Regions from separate parts of the Pseudoalteromonas sp. AWM4_233 genome, predicted to be linked through region 1. Evidence: predicted binding sites of a transcription regulator. Region 1 holds the regulator's gene; the other holds the start of a gene.
What was found. Region 1 encodes MetJ, which represses methionine synthesis genes. Its sites were predicted from a motif close to TAGACGTCTAGACGTCTA; they were not measured.

Region 1 (8,111 bases):
GAGTATCTTTTAGTTATTGCGAATTATTTCACTCTCACTTTTAACTTCTTTGCAGGAAAAAATCGCGTCATGTCAGACTTTCGTGAACAAGCTTTACATTACCACGCTCATCCCGTTCCAGGTAAAATCAGTGTTGAATTAACTAAACCAGCCGAAACAGTTAAAGATCTTGCGTTGGCCTACAGCCCAGGTGTGGCTGAGCCGGTTCGAGAAATTGCTGCAGATCCTGCTAATGCTTACCGATATACAGGTAAAGGCAATATGGTTGCGGTGATCAGTAATGGCACTGCAATTTTAGGTTTAGGTAACTTAGGCCCACTTGCTTCTAAACCAGTTATGGAAGGTAAAGCGCTACTATTCAAACGTTTTGCAGGCTTAGATTCAATCGACATTGAAGTAAAGCACCGCACTACAGAAGACTTTATTAACACGGTTGCGAATATTGCAGACACTTTTGGTGGTATCAACCTTGAAGATATTAAAGCACCAGAGTGTTTTGAGATTGAAAAAGCGCTCATAGAACGTTGTGATATTCCTGTATTCCACGACGACCAGCATGGTACAGCGATTGTAACTGCTGCGGGTATGTTGAATGCATTGGAAGTACAAGGCAAAGACATTCATGACGCTATCATTGTATGTTTAGGTGCAGGTGCTGCAGCAATCGCATGTATGGAACTGCTGATTAAATGTGGTGCACAGCGTGAGCACATTTACATGCTAGACCGTAAAGGCGTTATCCATACGCGTCGTGATGACTTAAACGAATATAAAAAGCTTTTTGCTAACAACACTGATAAGCGTACGCTTCAAGACGTTATTGCAGAAGCAGATGTGTTTGTGGGTGTATCTGGCCCTGACTTACTTTCTCCAGAAGACCTAAAGCTTATGGCAGACAAGCCAGTAGTATTCGCCTGCTCAAATCCTGACCCTGAAATTAATCCAGAAGTTGCACATGGTGCACGTAACGATTTAATTATGGCGACAGGTCGTTCAGATTATCCTAACCAAGTGAACAATGTTTTATGTTTCCCGTTTATCTTCCGTGGTGCACTTGATGTGCGTGCAACAGCGATTAACGATGAAATGAAGATCGCAGCGGTAGAAGCCATTCGTGGTATTGCGAAAGAGCCAGTGCCTGAGCAAGTGCTTAAAGCGGCCGATGTTGAGTCGTTAGAATTTGGCGCTGAGTATATTATTCCTAAGCCAATGGATCCGCGTTTATTGCCTCGCATTGCTAAAGCTGTAGCACAAGCTGCGATTGATTCTGGCGTTGCACAAATCGATTTACCAGAAAACTACATGGCACAATTTGAATCTTAGGCAAGATTAAATTAAAAAAAACCTCGCAATGGCGAGGTTTTTTTATGTTTTCTTTGTAATAACAAAAAAGCTGATTAACCTTCTTCGTTAATCTCAGGGATCTCTAAGCCCATCTCTTTCATAATGTTACGCACTTCAACAGGGATCTTCTCCGGATTGTCTTTACGTAAGTCCTCGTCGCTCGGCAACGGTTGGCCCGTAAAGGCATGCAGAAATGCTTCACACAGTAACTCGCTGTTTGTTGCATGGCGCAAGTTGTTCACTTGACGGCGGGTACGCTCATCAGTCAGTACTTTTAACACATTTAAAGGAATAGATACGGTGATCTTCTTCACTTGCTCTGATTTTTTGCCATGCTCTGCATAAGGGTGAATATATTCACCATTCCATTTAGCCATAATATTTTTTCTGATGCCTTTAGAGTAATTACTGCCAATAAGACTACGCTCGTTTGCGACGGCTTTAATTGACCTAGTTTGACTAACGCCCAACTCAAACTAAGGTTAATGTACCGATTTATGGTCAAAAACCCAGTCTTATTAACAATATTAGTTAACGAGGTGGCGAAATTTTATCGGTTTAAAAAAGATAGTCAAATTCTAGTTAAATAGCCATTTAGCAGTATAAATGTTTTGACTTCTCTAATTTGATCATCTAACCTTTTAGACGTCTAAACATCCATATACTAGGTGGTGATATGAGCCAACGCAATAAATCAACAGTCGCAGTCAGACATGGTATCGAAGCCGATAAACATCATGGTGCGGTTGTGCCTCCTCTTTACCTTTCAACAACGTATTCGTTCGCTGACTTCGATACTAAGCGTGATTACGATTACGGCCGTAGCGGTAACCCAAATCGCGATATTCTAGCTGAAGCATTAGCGCAGCTTGAGGGTGGAGAAAAAGGCATCATCACAGCGACCGGTATGGCAGCTGTCCACCTAGTAACACAACTTTTAAATCACGACGATACCTTAGTTATTCCACATGATTGTTATGGTGGTAGTTATCGTTTATTCACATCACTTGAAAAGCGTGGCTTGTTAAAACTAAAAGTTTTAGATTTAACTCGCGCTGACAGCCTTGCACAAATTGCAGAGATCAAACCTAAACTGGTTTGGATTGAAACACCGAGTAACCCAATTCTTCGTCTTACAGACATAGAGGCGGTTGTGAATGCAGCCCATGCAGTGGGCGCATTAGTTGGGGCTGACAATACGTTTTTATCTCCTGCGCTACAAAACCCAATTTCGTTTGGTGTTGATATTGTGGTGCATTCGACCACGAAATACATTAACGGCCATTCTGATGTTGTTGGCGGGGCCGTGATTGCGAAAACCCAAGCGTTAGGCGAAGAGCTGGCTTGGTGGGCAAATAATATTGGTATTACTGGTGCACCATTCGATAGCTATCTGACATTACGTGGTTTAAGAACTCTTAAAGTGCGTCTTAAGCAGCACGAAGAAAATGCCTTAGCTATCGCCAAGTACTTAGAACAGTCTGAGTACGTTCGCAAAGTGTATTACCCAGGTCTTGAATCACATCCACAACACGAACTGGCGAAAAAACAGCAGTTAGGGTTTGGTGGTATGGTGAGTTTTGATATCGCAGGTGGTCTTGAAGATGCTGCGGCATTCTTAACAACAGTGAAAGAGTTCTCGTTGGCTGAGTCTTTAGGTGGTGTTGAGAGTTTAATTTGTCACCCTGCAACCATGACACATGCAGGCATGGAACCTAAAGCACGTTTAGAAGCGGGTGTAGGCGATACTTTGATTCGTATTTCTGTCGGTATTGAGGAAGTAGTAGATCTACTTGCAGACCTCGAAGCGGCTTTTGCTAAAACACAGCCAGGTAAAGCGCCTGCGCCTGCTGATAACAAAGCCTGTAAATTAACACCTGCCCATCCAGCACTTTGGTAAAAGAAAATGACAAGAGTAGTACATAAATTTGGTGGGTCGAGCTTAAGCTCGGCCTCGCGTTATCAGGCTGTCGCACAGATCGTGGTTGGCCAGTGTCAGTTGGGCGATTGTGTTGTGGTTTCTGCAGCAGGTAAAACAACCAATACCCTAGTTAAACTATGGCAGAGTTATCAGCAACAAGAGCATCAAAGTTTTAACGATATTCTATTACAGGTTGAGAACCATCAAGTCGAACTGATTAACGCACTATTCCAGGGGGTAAAGCAGCGTGAATTGGCCGATACACTGTTAACTGAATTACAAGTGATCACCCAAGCTGCGAACAGTAAAACTCTAAATGAAGCTGAGCTATTAGCACACGGTGAATTATGGTCTGCGCGCATTCTAGCAAACTATTTATCAGAGTCCGGTTTACAAGCCCAAGCGATTGATGCCAGAACGTTATTTACTGTGCATAACGGTCAGTTAGTGCATCAACAAAATAAGCAAGCGTGCTTAGCGACCTTAGATAACGATCACATCTTTGTGGTCACAGGTTTTATTGCCGCTGACGACCAAGGCAATACTGTGACGTTGGGACGCAATGGCAGCGACTACAGCGCAACATTGTTAGCAAATTATAGCGATGCAGAAGCAGTCTCTATCTGGACAGATACGCAAGGTGTATTCAGCACCGACCCGCGTAAAGTCAGCAATGCAATTAAATACCCTAAAGTGTGTCGTGAACAAGCAAATTTACTAGCGCGTTTAGGTAATCCTGTATTGCATGCTAAAACTTTATCTCCTTTGAAAAATACCAGCATCAAGTTACAGGTTCGTAGCAGTTTTGACCCTGAAGCACCAGGTACTGAAATCGTTAAAGCGGGTTACAGTAAGGCGAAACGTTTTATTACGTCATTTGATAATTTAGAGCTTGTGCGTGTTGACCGTTTAGGTGTTAATGAAGTGCGTGAAGTGAGTCAGCTTATCCAGCATAGCATTCATCACTTTGTACAAAATGGCGAAGAGTTTTTATTACTACCAGGTGCTTTCACACATCAAGTAAGCCAATATTTTGCTGGCCGTCTCACCTTGGTTGAAAGCCACTTACAAGGCTTTGCACTGGTTGCACCAAAATCCGATATCTCAGCATTAGAACTGCAGGCTAAATCAGTGTTGGCAGAGCAAGACGTGGTACTCAGATTTGCACATAGTGATGAAGATTATGCACTGTTCTTGACTGACCAAGCGATTGACAGCGATGTTTTGGCGATATTACATGACAAACTAGTGAACAAAGGTCGAGAGCTGGCGGTTATCATAGCGGGTCTAGGTAATGTCGGTGAGGTTTTCCTTGAGCAGTGTCAAACTCAGGTTGCTCGTTTACAATCGCAATTTGATTTAAAAGTCGTTGGTTTATTACGTTCGCAGCAAATGCTATTTGCAGCCAGTGGTTTGAATTTAGATAACTGGCAAACTCAGTGGCAAAATGAAGCGCAAGTATACGAGCAAAGTGAAGTGCTAGAGCGTATTGAAGAGCTAGATTATGAACATAAAGTGGTGATTGATATCACTGCGAGTGAGTCTTTTAGCTTGTTATACCCAGAATTCGTGAAGCGTGATTGTCACCTTATCAGTGCCAATAAATATGCTGGTACAGCGAAACAAGACTGGTATTTATCTTTGCGTCAGCAACTTGAAGAACGCAATTTACTATGGCGTTATAACACCAGTGTTGGCGCGGGCTTACCGGTTAACTTTGCATTAGCCGACCTGCAAAATAGCGGTGATAAAATCACCCAAGTTGAAGGTGTGTTTTCGGGTACTTTGTCTTGGTTGTGCAGTGAGTATGATGGCAGCAAAGCTTTCTCAGATTTAGTACTAGAAGCACAGGCTATGGGCTATACAGAGCCAGATCCTCGCGAAGACTTATCGGGACGAGACATGCAGCGTAAGTTGTTAATTCTCGCTCGAGAGCTTGGTCTTTCTCTCGATGTGGATGATATTGGTCTGGAGCCTTTAATGCCAGAGCATTTAGCAACTGGTAGCTGGCAAGACTTTCTTGCCAAGAAAAACGAGCTAGACGCGTTTTATGAGACTAAGTTTGCACAGGCGAAAGACAATGATTGCGAGCTGCGTTATACCGGTTTATTAAGTATCGCTGAAGATGGCAAGGTTGACGCAAAAGTGGGTATTGCGTTTGCTGAGCAAGGTTCTGCGATTGCCAACTTAACACCAGGCGATAATATCTTTGTAGTGAAAACCCTATGGTATGATGCAAACCCACTGGTTATCCAGGGCCCTGGCGCTGGTAAAGAAGTGACTGCAGCAGGTATTCACTCAGACTTATTCTGGTTATGTCAGAATCTTAAGTAGTGAATAGCTGATAATTTAGAACTGAAAAAGCGAAGTGTTTTTAGCACTTCGCTTTTTTGTTAAGGCTATTCTTCATATTAATTAAAATAGCTCATCTTGTTCAGGCAAAGAGTCAGAAGAGAATGGGGTTTTTGACTTATCTTGCTGCACATATTTAGTCGGTACAGTGTCAGACTCAAAGTATTCGAAACGGCTAGTGTGATCGTTTTTTGAACTTAATAAGCCAGTTTTTAAATCAACTCTAACAGAAGTTAAGCCAGGTGCCGGGTCAATCGGTGCAAGCGGTTCATTTTGTAGTGTTGTTTTCATAAAGCGCACCCAAGCTGGCTGTGCGGTAATTGCGCCTGCTTCAGCACCAACTGCTTGGCCTTTACCTAGATTATTGTTGTAGGCTGCGCGACCAAGAGATTTGCTTGCATCGTCAAAGCCCACCCACACTGTGGTTAATACATTTCGATTGTAGCCCGTGAACCAAGTATCCACTGAGTTATTGGTGGTACCAGTCTTACCTGATAAGTCTCTGCGTTTTAAAGTTTGCGCTCGCCAACCTGTACCAACCCATCCTGTTTTGTGTTTCCAGCTACCGCCACCCCAAATCGCGCTATGTAATGCACTTGAGACAAGAAAAGCATTTTGTTCACTGATAATTTGTGGTGCACATTGCATGGCATTTTCGAGGCGCAGCTCTTCATCACATGCGATTAATGGCTGAGCTTTACCCAGTGAATTACCATAGGCATCTGTTATCTCACTGATAAAATAAGGTTCAATTAGGTGACCGCCATTGGCAAAGGTACTCATGCCACGAGCCATTTCTAGTGGTGTAATGGCCGCACTACCTAATGCTAAAGATTCACTGCGGTTAATGTCTTCATCAGCAAAGCCAAATTTAAGTAAATGATTGGCAGAGCGCTGTAAACCAACGCCTCTTAGTAATCTAACTGAGACGACGTTTTTTGATTGCGCTAATGCGCGACGAATTCGAATCGGGCCACTATAAACTTCAGGACTATTTTTAGGTCGCCATGCAACCCCTAAGCTTTTATCCCAGTGATTGATAGGTGCGTCATTAATAATTGAAGCAAGCGTGTAACCGTCTTCTAATGCCGCTGAATAGATAAAAGGTTTAATGTTTGAACCAACCTGACGTTTCGCTTGCACTGCACGGTTATATTGGCTTTGTGCGAAACTATAACCACCGACTAAGGCTTTGATCCGGCCATCTTTTGGATCTAAAGATACAATGGCACTCGATGGTTGTGGATACTGACTTAATTGCCAGCCATTATTTTCTCGTAACCAAATCTGCATACCAGGCGAAAGTACATCGTCCGCTGCTTTAGGGGCATTACCTTGTCGTTTTTCGTTGATGTATGCGCGTGCCCACTTCAGACCATCCCACTCAATGACTACAGATTGACCTGACTTTAATAGCACCTCAGCGCTCTGCTCGTAAACATGCGTGACTATACCGGCAACGAGTGGGTCAATTTCATTAACGTCATTGAGTGTTTTAAGTAGTTCTGTACGAGCAGGAATAGGCTCTATTTCGTGTTGCCATAGCACAGATTCAGGCCCGCGATAGCCGTGACGCATGTCGTAATCATGCAGGTTGTTAATGAGTGCTTGTTGTGCGGCAAGTTGAATTTCAGATTCAACACTCGTATAAACTCTAAAGCCAGTGTTATAGGCTTTGTCAGCACCATAGCGCTCTACCATATATGCACGGACCATTTCAGAAATATAAGGTGCATAAAGCTCTATTTCTGCACCGTGTCGCTTTGCAGTAATAGGGGCTTGTGTTGCCTCATTATATTCACTGCGAGTGATGTACTTTTCTGTCAGCATTCGACCTAAAACCACATTCCTGCGAGATTTGGCGCGAGTCGGGTTACTGATAGGGTTTAGCGCTGAAGGTGCCTTTGGTAAGCCAGCGATCATGGCCATCTGCGCTAATGTGAGCTCGTGTAACTCTTTACCATAATAAACCTGTGCTGCGGCACCAATGCCAAACGAACGGTGGCCTAATTCAATCTTATTTAAATACAGTTCTAAGATTTCATCTTTTGACAATAATTGTTCTATATGTAGCGCAATGAAAATTTCTTTTACCTTACGAATGTAAGCTTTTTCGCGGGTTAAAAAGAAATTTCTTGCCAACTGCATGGTGATGGTACTGGCACCTTGTTTCTTTTGGCCTGTACTGATCAATACAATAGCCGAACGTACGATCCCGATAGGATCTATACCAAAATGCTCATAAAAACGATTATCTTCTGTTGCTAAAAATGCATTGAGTAAAGGTTTAGGAACGTCGTCAATCTTAACGGGAATACGGCGCTTTTCACCAAATTGGTTGATTAATTTTCCATCTTTAGTAAAAACTTGCATAGGTGTTTGAAGTTGAACTTCTTTAAGTACCTCAACACTAGGGATATCTGATTTTACGTAGTAATATAGTGCTAGTAACGTGAGTACGCCTAAAAACCCGCAGACGATAATAAACTGTAAA
Region 2 (8,111 bases), 2.2 Mb from region 1:
ATACTTCAGTTTTATCAAGTTTACTCATCGTAGATCCTAGTCGTTAATACGCGGATACGCGGGTTTAATTTAAAGGCGCATTTATACCGAAAATTGGGCTAATTTTCAATTTTTTGCGCCATTTCTCTACTTTTAGCCATCTAAATTGCGATAAAGCGCTGTAAAAGTAAGCATTTTAACGTATTTTTAAGCACTGATTCATAAAGCTTCAGGGTTAATGAATCGTCTTAACGCAATCCATGATTTACCTATGACTTCATGCCAGTGGCTGGTAACCGCTTTTAATACCCCTGAATTTGGAATAAAAAGCTTATAAGTAGAGGTATTTGTATAAGTATAAAATTGCACTGGAGCTTTAAACACATCCACCCCTTGCACATAAAATAAATCACTGGCTCTGGCCATGTGACTTGCTGAGGTGACGAGTGCAACTTTTCTATCGACTAATTTTGGTGCAAGTAGTTTTGCTTCATCGGCTGTGTCTTTAGCTGTTGGGTTGGTCGACACTCGGTGCTTGGCAATACCTAAACTTGTAGCAGTCTCTGCCATTAAATCAGCGCCTGTGGTTTTACCAAAGCCATACCCTGAGACAATCAGTTTGGCTTGTGGGTATGCATTTGCCAGACGAAGCCCTTCAACTAAACGTGATAACGCGCAGCCACCAAGTTGGCCATTTGCTGGCAGACGGCTGTTGGCATAGACATCACAGCCAAGTACAACAATATAGTCGAGCTTTTTGTGTTTTTTAATATCAAAAGGCGCTTGTGTCTTTTCAACAGGTTCAATCAACAGATTTGCGCCGTAAGGTGTACTTATAAACCAAGTAGCAAAAACACAAAGCCAAGCAATTAAGTATGACTTTTTATTCTGCTTTGCGATAAATAATAAACACAGTGACAAGATAATTAAGGTGAGTGGCAAGGGCATCAAGAGGCCGCCGATGATCTTTTTGATTTCAAACATAAAAAAGCCCAAAGAGAGTTTGGGCTAGTTTAAAATAGAATCAGTAAGACAACCAGATGATTTCTGTGGTTATCGTCCGTTACTTTGCTTACACGTATTTAAGAAGTGACGATAGACAGGGTTGTCTTTCATATTTTTCTTCATTGCTAAATACATCGGACGATTTAAACCCAGTGCGCCCAGCGGAATAGACTTAATTAACCCTTGGCTTTCATAAGGTGTTACTAACCAATCAGGAAGAGCGGCAACACCCATACCGGCACTGACTAACTGGAAAATAAGTAATCCTTGATCCACCGTTTTTAATGTACCGTCAAAGCGTGCATTTTGAATAAAATGCTTAAAAATATCTTGGCGCTCTTTTGGAATAGGGTACGAAATAATGGTTTCGTCTTTTAAGTCTAGCGCTGTGACGTAGGCTTTTTTAGCCAGTTCATGATCAGGCGATACAATCAGCTTCAACTTAAAATCAAAAAGATGTGCGTATTCCAGCTTATCGGCTTCACGAATGTCAGAAGTTAACACTAGGTCTAAATCATCGTTGAGTAGCTCAGGAATAGCGTCGTAGCTAAACCCGCGCTCATAATCTACATGGATGTCAGGCCAGAAATTGTTAAATTCTTTGATTGTCGGCAGTAACCAATGGAAACATGCGTGACATTCAACACTTAAGCGCAGTTGAGAAATTGGCTGATTGAGGCTTTCTTTTAATCGACACTTGGTTGCTTCTACTCTTGGTAACACTTCGTTGGCCAATTCTAGTAGTAGCATACCTTGTGGGGTAAAACGCACCGGTTGTGTTTTTCTTTCGAACAGCTGACAGTCCAATTTATTCTCTAAGTCTTTAATTTGATGAGATAAAGCTGATTGAGTTAAAAACAGTTCACGGGCTGTATTAACGAGCGAGCCGGTTTCTTTAAGCGTTGAAATGGTTTTTAAATGTTTAATATCTATCATCTTCAATAAATCTCATTCTTAGAGTGAGCAAAATTCAGAGTTCACCTATTCCTGAACTGCATAACTTTAATTTCCGTGTTTGCTAGTTTATAAAAACAGCATAAAACTGTGTTTAATTAGCAAAATCACTATAACACTATTTTTGACAGCGTTGTCATGTTTTGATCATATTTTTTACAATTTTATTTGATTAATTTTGTTCATGTTAAAACTGAAAAACCATCAATTGTCTTCATCCTATCTCATGTTAATACTTTTAGCCATCTAAACATCCGTATAATTTTAAGGAAAGAGCATGGCGCATATTCATAATTTAGGTTTTCCTAGAGTTGGCAAAAAACGTGAACTCAAATTTGCAGTCGAAGCGTATTGGCGAGGCGAGCTCACTCAGGCCGAGTTACTAGAGAAAGGCAAAGTTATCAGAGCCGAGAATTGGGCGATACAGGCTGAAGCGGGCATTGAATTACTCCCGGTTGGCGATTTTGCATGGTATGACCATGTACTCAATACCAGTTTATTAGTAGGGGCTACACCAAAGCGTCATTTAAATACTGATGGTAGTGTTGACCTAGATACATTATTCAGAGTAGGTCGAGGTAAAGCGCCAAGTGGTTGTGCTTGTGCTGCGAGTGAAATGACTAAGTGGTTTAATACCAACTACCACTATATAGTACCCGAGCTTTCTGAAGAGCAAACTTTTGAACTTAGCTGGCAAGCATTGTTTGAAGAAGTCGTTGAAGCACACAGTCTTGGTTATAAAGTTAAACCTGTTTTGGTAGGACCTATAACTTATTTGTATTTAGCCAAATGTGCAGATGAGCCGTTTAATAAGCTTTTGCTTCTGGAGAGGTTACTACCGGTTTATCAGCAAGTATTACAAAAGCTGTCTGAACTTGGCGTTGAATGGGTACAGATTGATGAGCCAATACTTGCCCTTGAGCTGTCAGATGAGTATCGCAGTGCATTAGATACTTCCTTAGCAGCACTTAACAAACAAGGTGTAAAGATCTTACTCGCCAGTTATTTTGATTCAGTAAAAGATTACTATGAAGATATTCAGCAATATCCTGTTGCAGGCGTGCATTTTGATTGTGTGGCAGGTGAGCAAGATCTTGCAAAGTTAAACCAGCTTTTAAATGACGACCAAGTTTTATCTTTGGGGGTTATCAATGGCCGTAATATTTGGCGAGCAGACCTGTCTTCTATTTATGATCAAATCGAGCCCATAGCACAAAGTCGTGGTGATAATTTATGGTTAGCACCGTCATGTTCATTACTCCATAGCCCAGTAGATTTAGATCAAGAAGAAAAGCTTGATGTTGAATTACGTTCTTGGTTGGCGTTCGCAAAACAAAAGGCACAAGAACTTAAGCTACTTAAGACGACCATTGGGAATAAAGCACTAACAACTTTAGATTTATATTCTGCGTCCGTAAAAGCCAGAGCGAGTTCTAAGCGCGTAAATAACATTGTGGTTCAAGAAAAAGTGGCATCACTTACTGCCGAGCACGCAAAGCGACAAAGTGAATTTGCCAAACGTGTTAAAAAGCAACAAGCCGTATTAGGACTGCCTTTATTACCAACTACAACCATAGGCTCTTTTCCACAGACGCAAGCCATTCGCCAAGCACGAAAAGAGTGTAAAGCCGGTGTTATTTCAGCCGCAGAGTACGAAAACCAAATGCAAGCGGAGATCCGTTATGCGGTTGAAGAGCAAGAAGCGCTTGATATCGATGTGCTAGTGCATGGTGAGGCTGAGCGTAATGATATGGTTGAGTATTTTGGTGAGCAGCTCGAAGGATTTGCATTGACGCAATTTGGTTGGGTGCAAAGCTATGGTTCTCGCTGTGTTAAACCGCCTATTATCTGGGGCGATGTATCTCGAGAAAAGCCAATGACTGTGAACTGGACGCAATATGCGCAAGCGCAAACCACTAAGAAAATGAAAGGTATGCTTACAGGGCCTGTCACCATTTTATTTTGGTCATTTGTTAGAGATGATCTCGACAAGCCAAGCATTGCAAATCAAATCGCATTAGCACTTCGAGATGAAGTCGTCGATTTACAAAACGCGGGAATTGATATCATACAAATTGACGAACCAGCATTTCGAGAAGGCATGCCATTAAAGGCAAGTGAATGGCAAAGTTACCTTGATTGGGCTGCATATGCATTTAGAGTGTCGGCATCGGGGGTTAAAGATGAAACGCAAATTCATACGCACATGTGTTATGCAGAGTTCAACGACATTATTGGTGCAATCGCCGATATGGATGCTGATGTGATCACCATAGAAACATCTCGGTCGAACATGGAACTACTTAATGCTTTTGAAGATTTTGCTTACCCAAATGAGATTGGTCCCGGAGTGTATGATATTCATAGCCCAAACGTGCCAGACATTGCTTGGATCAAATCCTTGATCCATAAAGCCGCCAAGAAGATCCCAGTTGAACGTTTGTGGGTGAATCCTGATTGCGGTCTAAAAACTCGTGGGTGGGAAGAAACCAGAACTGCACTTGATAATATGGTGAAAGCGACCAAAGAGCTAAGAAAGGAACTAGGATAAAATTAGCTAGAAGATAAAAAACCTGCTTAATGCAGGTTTTTTTATTGATTTTAGTGGAAGATCACTTTTAAATCGGTAGCACCATCTCTGTATGTTTGAGTAACAATTCCATGGCTTTATCTGCTGGCAGTGGCTTTGACACAATATAGCCTTGACCAAATTGGCAACCTTTACGTTTTAGTAGCGCCCATTGTTTTGGGTTCTCAATACCTTCAGCAACCACAGTTAACCTTAAAGAGTGGGCTAGAGATAAAATAGCATCTACCAAGGGGTTCTCTTTTTGTGTTAATTGATCCACAAAGCTCTTATCTATTTTCAGTACATGGATCGGTAACTGATGAAGATAACCTAGCGCCGAATAGCCCGTACCAAAATCATCTAGATAAAGTTTTACACCGAGTGGTTCTAATCCTTCAATAATTCGCGTTGCTAGGCTGAGGTTTTCAATTAAACCAGATTCTGTTATTTCTAAACACAATGTCCCATTGGGTAACTGGTATTTGGTGTAGATCTCTTTCATAAATTCTACAAACTCAAGACTGGCAAAGTGACGAGAAGAGACATTGACGGTTACTCGAATTGTCGGCATACCCGCGCGACGCCATTTTTGTAACTGTGCGCCTGCAAGTTCCAATAGGTGCAAGTCTAGGTCAATGATCTGACCTGTTTGCTCTGCAATAGGAATAAAATCATTAGGTGGTACAAAGCCAGTTTTTGGGTGATGCCATCTTACCAACGCTTCAAAGCTGACAATATGGGGGTCTTGCAAAGCAAAAATAGGCTGAAAGAACAGCTCGAACTCATTGTTTTTGATGCCATGTTGTAAGTCATTTTCAATATCGGCTTGACGCTTTAGCTTACGGCGCATGGCGTTATTGAAATAACAGACTTGGCCTCGACCACGAGACTTGGCTTCATACATGGCAGCATCGGCCTGTTGTAGTAATGAAATCGCATTATCTTGGGCACTTTCTGTAAATGCCACCCCAATGCTACTAGATGCTTGCAAAACATGACCATCAATATGCAAAGGTTTTGCAATTGCATTGGTGATGCGCTCAAGTGCCAATTCTACTTGGTGTTTGTCCTGAACATTTTCCATGAAAATCGCAAATTCATCACCGCCCAATCGCGCAAAGGTATCTGTTTTTCGAATACAGCTTTTGATCATTTCCACAATGGCAATAAGAAAATGGTCGCCGACATCGTGACCGAGAGAATCATTAATACTTTTAAATCGGTCAAGATCTAAGTAAAGCAAGCAATGAAGGTTTTTTTGTTTGGCGCGGCCTAAAGCCAATATGGCATGTTTGACACGTTCAAATAATAAATAACGATTTGCCAAACCAGTTAGCTCATCGTGTAATGCTCTATGTTCAAGAGCTTGGCGAGAAATTTGACGATCAATGGCCATACTTACTTGGCGGCTTATATAGGTCAGAATCTCTAAGTCGTGTTCTTCAAAGCTTTTATGTTTTTGGTAGCTTTGTAACACAATAACACCTTGATACTGTTCATTAACGGTAAAAGGCACACCCAACCAAGAAAGTGGCGAACGACCGAGCATTTTAAAGTGTCCGTCTTCAATATGCTGTTTAAATTGAGCTTGATCACACAGCAGCGCTTTATTACTTTTCAGCAAATAATACGACGCGGAATCTTTTAATTGATCTTTTGAAATTTTTGGCGTTGCTAAACACTTTAATTCACTTTCAATAAGGTATTTAATTTCTAAGACATCTGACTTGCGGTTATAAAGTGCAATAAAAAAATTTTCCGCGGGTAACTGAGTATTAATGATTTGATATAAATCATCATAAAATGCATTTAGATCGGCTGACTTATATGCGATGTTGGCAATTTTTAATAAACATTGTTCAAGTTGTTGCGCTTGGTTTAATTGTCTTACTGTCGTTGTTAAATTATCAAGTGTACGAACCTGATATATTTTTGCGCTTAATAAATGAGCAACGGTAGACAGTATTTGTAGATGTGCATCGGTAAAATAATTTAATTCAGGGTGTTCACAATCAATTACCCCGAGTAGGGTATTTTCATAAACTAAAGGCACACAAATTTCTGAAAGGGCAGGGCGAGAATCGGCAATATACATTGCTTCTTTTCTAACATCCCCAGACACAAAAGGGACTTGCGTTCGGGCCACATGCCCGGTGATACCTTGACCAATTGGAATACGAGTCTGGGCAACTTGGTAATCGATGCTTTGATGCGCGACACCCATAGATGCAACTTCTTCTAAGAATTCAGCCTGCTCATCTGCAAGATAAATAACACAGTCGACAAAGCCTAAACGACTTACTACTTGAGAAGTTACATAATCAAAAAGTTCATCTAGCTGGGTGATTTGCAAAAGCGAAGATGAAAATTGATTTATAATGCTGAGCTGTTCGGTTTTTGATTCTAATTTGTTGTTATTCGAAAGCATGCACAATATTCATTCTGGTCCATGGCTATACGTTAACCTACTTGTCGTTAAAACGACATAATAAAATAGGGTTATTAACGAATTTGATTGTAAATGAGTGTATAGAAGTTGGGAGTATTTCGTCCTAAAAACTTTACTAGATAAGGCTAAGTGCCTATGATCGAGCAAACTGAGGAGCGGAAATAAGCAATGACAAGTAAAGCAACTACCTTAACAATTACCAGACCTGATGATTGGCATATTCACCTTCGTGATGGTGTGCAGTTAAAAGATACCGTCCGTGATGTGAGCCGTTACATGGGGCGTGCCATTATCATGCCAAATCTTGTACCACCTGCAACTTGTACAGATACAGCATTATCATATCGTGATCGTATTATGGCTGCAGAGCCACAAGGCAATTTTGAGCCTCTTATGGTTTTATATCTAACAGATAAAACTACTCCTGAAGAAATCAGAAAAGCAAAAGCGACAGGTAAAATCTTCGCTGCAAAACTTTACCCTGCTGGTGCAACGACCAATTCAGACTCAGGTGTTACTGACATTGAAAATGTATTTCCTGCATTAGAAGCAATGCAAGAAGTGGGCATGTTGTTATTAGTGCATGGTGAAGTAACAGACTCTTCAATCGATATCTTCGACAGAGAGAGAGTGTTTTTAGAAACAAAACTATCTAAAGTTGTTGATGCTTTCCCTGGACTTAAAATTGTACTAGAGCACATCACAACAAAAGATGCGGTTGAGTTTGTTGAAGCAGCTTCTGACAATGTAGCTGCTACTATTACTGCCCACCACTTACTTTATAACCGTAATCATATGTTAGCTGGTGGTATTCGCCCTCATTATTATTGTTTACCTATTCTTAAGCGTAATACACATCAACAGGCACTAATAAAAGCTGCTACAAGTGGTAATCCTAAGTTTTTCTTAGGTACTGATTCTGCGCCTCATGCCAAAGATAAGAAAGAAGCAGCATGCGGTTGTGCGGGTGCTTATACTGCTCACGCAGCAATTGAGTTATATGCTGAAGCATTTGAAGAAGTAGATGCATTAGATAAGCTAGAAGGCTTTGCTAGTCACTTTGGTGCTGATTTTTATGGTTTGCCTAGAAACAGCGATACCATCACGCTAGAGAAGTCACCTTGGCAGGTGCCTGACAGTTACCCACTAGGTGAT

Region 2: the regulator MetJ is predicted to act here: its motif matches at 2,178-2,195, upstream of metE (5-methyltetrahydropteroyltriglutamate--homocysteine S-methyltransferase).

The regions. Positions count from the first base shown of each region.
Region 1 covers NZ_JBSWSZ010000001.1:3,367,407-3,375,517, reverse strand. Annotated here, with positions in the region: gene ACXAC4_RS15355 (malic enzyme-like NAD(P)-binding protein) at 70-1,323, shown strand; gene metJ (met regulon transcriptional regulator MetJ) at 1,398-1,721, opposite strand; gene metB (cystathionine gamma-synthase) at 2,021-3,244, shown strand; gene metL (bifunctional aspartate kinase/homoserine dehydrogenase II) at 3,251-5,599, shown strand; gene ACXAC4_RS15335 (penicillin-binding protein 1A) at 5,681-8,111, opposite strand, start outside.
Region 2 covers NZ_JBSWSZ010000001.1:1,138,962-1,147,072, forward strand. Annotated here, with positions in the region: gene ACXAC4_RS04980 (hypothetical protein) at 1-28, opposite strand, end outside; gene ACXAC4_RS04985 (YdcF family protein) at 199-963, opposite strand; gene ACXAC4_RS04990 (LysR substrate-binding domain-containing protein) at 1,033-1,920, opposite strand; gene metE (5-methyltetrahydropteroyltriglutamate--homocysteine S-methyltransferase) at 2,216-4,489, shown strand; gene ACXAC4_RS05000 (bifunctional diguanylate cyclase/phosphodiesterase) at 4,557-6,935, opposite strand; gene pyrC (dihydroorotase) at 7,125-8,111, shown strand, end outside.